DNA from 2 places in the Streptomyces sp. NPDC002276 genome. Region 2 is predicted to be linked to the other one. Evidence: riboswitches for the same ligand, from Rfam matches in the RefSeq annotation. Region 2 holds a riboswitch; the other holds the start of a gene.
What was found. A riboswitch is a leader RNA that binds a small molecule or an ion and turns the genes downstream of it on or off. The one in region 2 is predicted to bind glycine.
Positions count from the first base shown of each region.

Region 1: another riboswitch for glycine. It lies ahead of gcvP (aminomethyl-transferring glycine dehydrogenase); the one in region 2 lies ahead of gcvT (glycine cleavage system aminomethyltransferase GcvT).

Region 1 is NZ_JBSFCQ010000013.1:301,214-305,617, forward strand. Features, by position in the region: gene gcvP (aminomethyl-transferring glycine dehydrogenase) at 1-2,009, opposite strand, end outside; glycine riboswitch at 2,189-2,284, opposite strand; gene ACWIHT_RS30825 (PRC-barrel domain-containing protein) at 2,399-2,770, shown strand; gene ACWIHT_RS30830 (DNA polymerase IV) at 2,692-4,194, opposite strand; gene ACWIHT_RS30835 (MerR family transcriptional regulator) at 4,252-4,404, opposite strand, start outside.
Region 2 is NZ_JBSFCQ010000007.1:330,767-335,170, forward strand. Features, by position in the region: gene ACWIHT_RS20605 (enhanced serine sensitivity protein SseB C-terminal domain-containing protein) at 1-631, opposite strand, end outside; gene ACWIHT_RS20610 (enhanced serine sensitivity protein SseB) at 747-1,532, opposite strand; gene ACWIHT_RS20615 (AAA family ATPase) at 1,597-2,286, opposite strand; glycine riboswitch at 2,436-2,534, shown strand; glycine riboswitch at 2,535-2,653, shown strand; gene gcvT (glycine cleavage system aminomethyltransferase GcvT) at 2,688-3,809, shown strand; gene gcvH (glycine cleavage system protein GcvH) at 3,920-4,306, shown strand; gene glyA (serine hydroxymethyltransferase) at 4,321-4,404, shown strand, end outside.

The DNA of each region.
Region 1 (4,404 bases), on a different contig from region 2:
GCGCAGATGTCCGCGACGTGCTCCTCGAACACCCCGTGCGTGGACGGGTAAGTGATCATCAGCACCGCCAACTCCTCGCGGTACTGCTCGATCTTCGCCCGCAGGTCCTCGACGTCGATCTCGCCATCTTCGGCGGTCTTCACGACGACGACCTTCATCCCGGCCATCACGGCGCTGGCCGCGTTCGTGCCGTGCGCGGACGACGGGATCAGACACACGGTCCGCTGCTCGTCCCCGTTGGCCCGGTGGTACCCACGCACCGCCAGCAGCCCGGCCAACTCGCCCTGCGAACCGGCGTTGGGCTGGAGCGACACCTTGTCATACCCGGTGACCTCGGCGAGCCGCTCCTCCAACTCCCGGATGAGCGTGAGGTATCCCTGCGCCTGCTCGGCGGGCGCGAAGGGGTGCAGCTGCCCGAACTCGGGCCAGGTGACCGCCTCCATCTCGGTGGTCGCGTTGAGCTTCATCGTGCAGGAACCCAGCGGGATCATGCCCCGGTCGAGCGCGTAGTCCCGGTCGGCCAGCTTGCGCAGGTAGCGCAGCATCGCGGTCTCGGAACGGTGGTCCCGGAACACGGGGTGCGTCAGATACGCGTCGTTCCGCAACAGCGCCTCGGGCAGCGTGTCCTCGGCGGTCGCGTCCAGCGCCTCGATGTCGCCGTCGACCCCGAACGCGGTCCATACGGCGGCCAGTTGGGCGCGCGTGGTGGTCTCGTCGCAGGCGATGGACACCTGGTCCGCGTCCACGAGGTACAGGTTGACGCCGTCCTCGCGGGCGGCGGCTACGACCTCGGCGGCCCGGCCGGGGACGCGCGCGGTCAGCGTGTCGAAGTAGCCGCCGTGCACGACCTCGACACCGCCGGCGGTGAGCCCGGCGGCGAGGATCGTGGCGTACCGGTGCGTCCGCCGCGCGATGCCCTTGAGCCCCTCGGGCCCGTGGTAGACGGCGTACATCCCGGCCATGACGGCGAGCAGGACCTGCGCGGTGCAGATGTTGCTGGTGGCCTTCTCGCGGCGGATGTGCTGCTCGCGGGTCTGGAGGGCGAGGCGGTAGGCCTTGTGTCCGTCGGCGTCGACAGAGACGCCCACGAGCCGTCCGGGCAGGCTGCGCGCGAACTTCTCGTGCACGGCCATGTATCCGGCGTGCGGCCCGCCGAAGCCCATCGGCACCCCGAAGCGCTGCGTCGTACCGACCGCGATGTCCGCCCCCAGCTCGCCCGGCGACTTGAGCAGCGTGAGCGCGAGGAGGTCGGCGGCGACGGTGACGAGCGCGCCGAGCGCGTGCGCCTGCTCGATCAGCGGCTTGATGTCGCGTACGGCACCGGAGGCGCCCGGGTACTGGACCAGCACGCCGTTGATCTCACGCTCGGCGATCCCGGCCGGGATGCCCTCGCTGAGGTCGGCGACGACGACCTCGACACCGGCCGGCTCGGCGCGGGTCTCGATCACGGCGATGGTCTGCGGCAGCGCGTCCGCGTCGACCAGGAACAGACCCTTCTTGTTCCTGCCCATGCGCCGCGACAGGGCCACGGCCTCGGCGGCGGCGGTGCCCTCGTCGAGGAGGGAGGCGCCGGAGGTCGGCAGTCCGGTGAGGTCGGCGACCATGGTCTGGAAGTTGAGGAGGGCTTCGAGCCGCCCCTGGGAGATCTCCGGCTGGTACGGCGTGTAGGCCGTGTACCAGGCCGGGTTCTCCATGACGTTGCGCAGGATCACGGGCGGGGTGAAGGTCCCGTAGTACCCGAGGCCGATCATCGAACCGATGACCTCGTTGCGGTCCGCGAGGGTACGCAGTTCGGCCAGCACCTCGGCCTCGGTGCGGGCGCCCGGCAGGTCGAGGGAGTCGGCGTTCTTGATCACATCGGGGACCGCGGCGGCCGTGAGCTCGTCGAGCGAGCCGTAGCCGACCTGCGCGAGCATCTTGGCCCGCGCTTCCTGGTCGGGACCGATGTGGCGCTGCTCGAACGGAATGCCTTGTTCGAGCTCGGAGAGCGAGGTACGAGGGACGGTCATCTGGGAGGCCTCCTGGTCGGACACGACCTTCGGGGGCACCACGACAGCGGGGTGCCCGGACGGCCTCCCCCTCTGTCATCTCAACCTGAGAGCTTCACCGGCCACCCGAAGGTCACCGGCTTTCACCGTCGGTGAGAGCGAGAGCCGTCGCCGACACCCGCCCTGCTTTCCAGAGTGACCTCGTCCGTGCGGTACGTGAGCCTGAGAGATTCCGGGGAGGATTTGCTCCTTCGGCGCCTCCGATGAAGTCTGGAGGACTCTCCCGCACGGGGTCAGCAGCCGCTCGCCAGCCTACCAGCGAGCGGTGAAGCCGAGCTTTCGAGTGGCCACCGGACCGAATGTGCTCTTTTGTAGAGTTTACGGATGAGTTGCGACCAGGAGGAGGGCCCGTGCAGACCGATATCGATCCGCGCAACCTGATCGGCCGCAAGGCGTTCGACCGCAGCGGTGCCAAGATCGGCACGATCGACGAGGTCTACCTCGACGACGCGACCGGTGTACCGGAGTGGGCGGCCATACGCACCGGCCTGTTCTCCAGGGACGCCTTCGTCCCCCTGGAGCCCAGCGAACTGATCGAGGGCACCCTGCACATCCCCTTCGACCGCTCCCTGATCAAGGACGCCCCCGACTTCGGCGTGGGCCGCCATCTCTCCCCCGACCAGGAACTCCAGCTCTACCACCACTACGGCCTCGACGTGGCCCCACCGCCCTCCCTCCCGGACCGCGACTTCGGCAAACTGGCGGGCTCGGACGACATTTGAGCCGACGCGGCGGGAGGGGCGGCGGGTCTTCGATGCTCCGGGGGTGGCACCACCAACTGCCCTGATGCTGCGGTCAGTTCACTCGCGTCCCGCGTCACCAACGGCAGTGGCTCCGCCGGCTCCAGTTCGGGATCGTCGGTCCTGAACGTCCGTACCCGTCCGGGCCCGGCATCCTCCGGTGTTTCGAACCGCACGGTGACCCGCCCCAGCCCGCTGCCCTGCACCCACCCGTGTCCGAACCCGGAGTGGTGCACGTCGTGACCCGCGGGCCAGCGCCGCTCCACGGGCGGCGCCTGCTCCCCGCCGACTTCCTCCTCCGTGTGCTCCTCCTCAAGAAGGTCGACCTGCTCCCCCGCCGCCTGCGCGAACAGGTCCTCCTGCGTGTAGTCGGCGAGCCCGGAGACTCCCACCCCGAGCAGCCGCACCCCACCCGTGGTGTCCACGGAGTCCAACAAGCGCGCCGCGGCCTCCCGCACCACCCCGGGATCGTCGGTGGGCCCACGCAAGGTCTCGGACCGCGTCAGCGTCGAGAAGTCGTACCGCCGCACCTTGAGCACGATCGTCCGCCCCGACAGCCCGGCGCCCCGCAGCCGCCGCACACACCGGTCGGCGAGGCGCTGTACCTCCAGACCCACTCGGATGCGGTCGTGGATGTCCACGTCGTAGGTGTCCTCGACCGACACCGACTTGGTCTCCCGCTCGGCCACCACGGGCCGCTCGTCGTGCGCGAGCGCCATGGCGTACAGCCCGTGCCCGTGCGCCTTGCCGACCAGCCGTACGAGCTCGTCCTCGCCCGCCTCGGCGATCTCGTCGACCGTGGTGATCCCGGCCCGCCGCAGATGGTCGCCCGTCGCCGGTCCGACCCCCGGCAGCGTGCGCACCGACAGCGGCCCCAGCAGCGCCCGCTCGGTGCCGGGCTCGATCAGCACCAGCCCGTCGGGCTTGGCCCGCTCGGAGGCGATCTTCGCGAGCATCTTGGAGGCGGCGAGGCCGACCGAGCCGGTGAGCCCGGTGACGGCCCGTATGTCGGCTCGGAGCCGCTCCCCGGCCCGCCGCGCCGACTCGGCGTCCCAGGCCGTCTCCCCGGCCTCCAGGTCCACGAACGCCTCGTCCAGGCTCAGCGGCTCCACCAGCGGCGACAGCGCCCGCAGCAGCGCCATCACCTGCTCGCTGATCGACCGGTAGAAGCCGAAGCGCGGCACGAGATACGCGGCGTTCGGAGCGAGTCTGCGCGCCTGGGCCATGGGCATCGCCGAGTTCACCCCGAAGACCCGCGCCTCGTACGACGCGGTGGCCACCACACCGCGTGGTCCGAGCCCGCCCACGACGACGGCCTTCCCGCGCAGGCTCGGCTTGGACGCCTGCTCCGCCGAGGCGAAGAAGGCATCCATGTCGAGATGCAGGATCGTGGGCGCGGTTCTCACATCTCCGATGCTGCCCTACGCCACTGACAATGCCCCGCTACGGCTCCCGCCGGGCCCTCAGACGGCCCGGTTGCGCCGCCTGGCCAGCTCATCGGCGGGATTGGACCCGACGAGTGTCTCGCCGGTGTCGACGCGCTCCCCGTGCAGCTGCGACAGGGCGCTCTCCACGTCCCGCCACACCACGCCCACGGCGATCCCGAAGACGCCCTG
Region 2 (4,404 bases):
CCGGGACCGCGCCGATGGACTGCTGCATCATCGCGCGCACCGAGTCCACGGCGGGCGGACTGGTGTCGTACACATCCAGACCGATCGCGAGATACGGCGCTCCGAGCGCGGGCTGCACCCAGGCGCGGCGGAGGGTGCGGACCGCCGGGGTACGGTGGGCGTTCTGTGTGAGCAGGCCGTAGAACTGCGGGACCTCGATCGCCGGTTCCGTCAGGCGCAGCGGCCCCGCGGGCTGGCGCTCCAGGCCGGTGGCGATGCGGCGCAGGTCCAGCCAGGGGATGCCGAGGCCGCCGCCGGGGGCGTGCGGGTTGAGCCAGAGGCCGAAGTGGTCCGGATAGAGGGTGCGGGCCACGTCCAGGCCGTCGACCACCTCGTACGAACGGTTCCAGCCGCTCGCCGACAGCTCCTGGGCGGAGGTGACGCAGGGGGCGTAGCCGTAGCCCTCGACGTGCATGTTTCCGTACTGGGCGTCCGGGGAGCCGGACTGGCCGTGCCACAGGAGCATCCAGATCTGGCCGGAGTGGGGGGTCGCGAGGGCGCGCAGGAGCGCCTCGTAGGCGTCGTAGCGCCCGGGCGTCACCTGGCGCAGCATGTGCTCGACCTGGCCGGTCGCGGTGCCGCTGGCGCTCACGTGTACCGCCCCTTCTGGTGGTTGGCCTGCGTTGGGGTCCAGCTTAAGCGCCCAATGGGTCGGGGCTCAGTGTCCGTTGGCGAGTGCGGGTCGTGTGCGGCTGGACGCGGAGTTTCTAGTGACCCTGTGTATAGAAGGGGCGCACTGTTTGCCGCATCCAGTCCGCCACCGGGTCCTGGGTCACATCCAGGAGGACCAGGTTTACCGGCCACTTGACCTCGGTCCTGGTGAGGGCCCGGGACAGGGCGTCCATCGGGACCGCCCTCAAGTCGCCCTCCCAGTTGGTCAGTTCGACGCCCACGAACATCACCGGGTCGGCGGTCTCGATCGCGGCCAGGCAGCGGCGGGCCGTGCCGACCACTCCGGTGCCCGCGAACTCGGCGGAGGCCGCGGCCAGGAAGTCGACCGGGTCGTCCTGCCAGTCGGGCTCGAAGAGGCGGACCCGGCCGCCGCTGGTCGGGCCGTCGAGGGCGGTGCGGCCGATGCGGCACAGCTCGGCCACGGCGGGGGGCGGGAGGGGGATGCCGACCACGCCGTCCGGGTTCACCGCGATGCCCACCTGCGGGGGCAGCCCGCGGGCGAACTCCACCGCGGGCGCGATCGTGAACGACAGATGCGAGCCGACGACCTGGCGGAACTGCTCCTCGGAGCTGAAGACCGGGACGAAGGCCTGGCCTTCGATGTCCAGGGTGGGCAGGTCCAGGGGTCCGCTGTGCGGGCCGCCGCCGCTGGGCAGCGGGACCCAGACGAAGCTGCGGGCCAGCACCTCGATGATCCGGCCGCCGGCCGAGGGCAGGCCGAGGGAGACCGAGAGCACCTCCTCCAGCTCGTTGCCGGGCCATCCGCCGTGCGGATGCGGGTGGGGGTACGCCTGACCGGGGAAGTCCGCCGGGAAGTCCATCTACCTACCGCCTGCTGGTGAAACCGCCTGCTGTAAACGTGCTGTGACGGAAAAGGCTAGCGGCTCAGCCCGCGAAGTCGATCCGGCGCAGCACGTCCGCCGCGTCCCGGTCCAGCAGCACCGCCGAGCCCACGCCGTGCGGCAGGTCGCCGCGCTCCACGGCGCGCAACAGGCGGGCGGCGGCCCGGCGGTGGCGCAGGAACGCGTACCGCGAGACACCCCGGCCGCGCTCGCGCTGGCCGTCCAGCGCGGTGTCCGGGCTGACGTCGAGGAACACCAGGTGCAGGGTGCCGCCGCGGCGGCGGGCGGCGCGGGCCAGCCAGCCGCGCACCCAGGTCTGGGTGCCGCAGTCGTGCACGACCGCTCCGGACGTGGAGCGCAGGGTGCGGTGCAGTCCCGTGTAGTGGGCGAGGCGGACCAGGGGGCGGTAGACCGCGTACGGGAGCAGATCCGATATGCGGGACATCCGGGTGTCCCAGCGGTCCCGGGCGTCCTGGCTGTCGACGCGGGCGCCGTCGCCCGGCACCGCGCGCCGCATCAGCGTGGACTTGCCGCTGCCGGGCAGGCCGGTGACCACGACGAGGTCACGGGGGCCGAAGCGGAGTCCGTGCGGGCTGCGGCCCGCGCGCTCGCGCAGGTCGCGGACGACCGGTGCCGGGCGGGCCGGGCATGCCTCTCCGGCCGGGGCCGCGGGCTGCTCGGGCACTGCTACGGCCGAGGTCGTGGCGTACACCGTGGTCCTTGTCACCGTGATCGTCCTCCCTGCGGGGTCAGGAAAGGTTCTCCCCAACGAACGTAAAGAGAAGGTAATGCACGGTGTCTCGCGGTTCCGTTCGCTTCCGGCCACAGGCCTGTTACAAAGCCTGTGCGATGATGTGCGCGCCTAACTGCATACCGGCCGCTTGAATCCGCGCGGGAGAGTCCCCAGGCATCTGTTGCTGGGGCGCCGAAGGAGCAAGTCCCTCCCTTGAATCTCTCAGGCCCAGTTACCGCGCGGGCGAGGCACATCTGAAAAGCGGACCGCCCGTCCCGGTGGTCCCACCCAAGGTGCAACCCATGGCCCGTGCGTGTCCCGCGCGGTCATGGCGAACCTCTCAGGTTCCGATGACAGATGGGGAGGAACGACCTCGCCGTCATGCCTTGGGAGACCGACCGATGAGCAGTACCGCCGCCCCCCGTCGTATCGCGCTCGACGCGCTGCACCGCTCGCTCGGTGCGACGATGACCGACTTCGCCGGCTGGGACATGCCGCTGCGCTACGGTTCCGAGCGCGACGAGCACCTCGCCGTCCGCACGAAGGCCGGCCTCTTCGACCTCTCCCACATGGGCGAGATCACGGTCACCGGACCGGAGGCGGCCCGACTCCTCAACTACGCGCTCGTCGGCGACATCGCCTCCGTGGGCGTCGGCCGCGCCCGCTACACCATGATCTGCCGTGCCGACGGCGGCATCCTCGACGACCTCATCGTCTACCGGCTGGCCGACACCGAATACATGGTTGTGGCCAACGCGTCCAACGCCCAGATTGTCCTGGACTCGTTGGTCGAGCGCGCCGAGGGCTTCGACGCGGTCGTCCGCGACGACCGTGACGCTTACGCGCTGCTCGCCGTCCAGGGCCCCGAGTCCCCCGGCATCCTCGCCTCGCTCACGGACGCCGACCTCGACGGCCTCAAGTACTACGCCGGTCTCCCCGGCACGGTCGCGGGCGTCCCCGCGCTGATCGCCCGCACCGGCTACACCGGCGAGGACGGCTTCGAGCTGTTCGTCTCCCCCGGCGACGCGGAGAAGCTGTGGCTGGCACTGACCGAGGCTGGGGCGCCGACCGGGCTGATCCCGTGCGGCCTGTCCTGCCGCGACACCCTCCGCCTGGAGGCCGGGATGCCGCTCTACGGCCACGAGTTGTCGACCTCCCTCACCCCCTTCGACGCCGGACTCGGCCGGGTCGTGAAGTTCGAGAAGGACGGCGACTTCGTCGGACGTACGGCCCTGGAGGCCGCCGCCGAACGCGCCGCCGCGCAGCCGCCGCGCGTCCTGGTCGGCCTGGTCGCCGAGGGCCGCCGGGTCCCGCGCGCCGGATACTCCGTGGTCGCCGACGGCCAGGTGATCGGCGAGATCACCTCCGGCGCCCCCTCCCCCACGCTGGGCAGGCCCATCGCGATGGCCTACGTCGACGCGGCGCACTCGGCGCCGGGTACGACCGGTGTCGGTGTGGACATCCGGGGCAGTCACGAGCCGTACGAGGTCGTGGCGCTGCCGTTCTACAAGCGCCAGAAGTGACAGTCGTCGTAGCGTCGGGTCCGTGACCGGGCGGATCACCGCTGCTCAACCACGCCCTCCGCGTCTCCCCCCTTCACCAGCACTCCACCGCGTACAGGAGAATTCACGCCATGAGCAACCACCCCGAGAATCTGCGGTACAGCAAGGAACACGAGTGGCTGACGGCCGCCGTCGACGGTGTCTCGACGGTCGGTATCACCGAGTTCGCGGCCAACGCGCTCGGCGATGTCGTCTACGCCCAGCTGCCCGAGGTCGGTACGACGGTGACGGCGGGCGAGTCCTGCGGCGAGCTGGAGTCGACCAAGTCGGTGTCAGACCTGTACGCACCGGTCACCGGTGAGGTCGTGGAGATCAACACGGCCGTCGTGGAGGAGCCCGCGCTGGTCAACTCCGAGCCCTTCGACGGCGGTTGGCTCTTCAAGGTACGGATCACGGACGAGCCCGGCGAGCTGCTCTCCGCGGACGAGTACACCGCCTTCACCACCGCCGCCGGCTGAGGAGTCGTAGAAACATGTCCGTCCTGAACACCCCGTTGCACGAGCTCGACCCGGACATCGCCGCCGCGGTCGACGCCGAGCTGCGCCGGCAGCAGTCC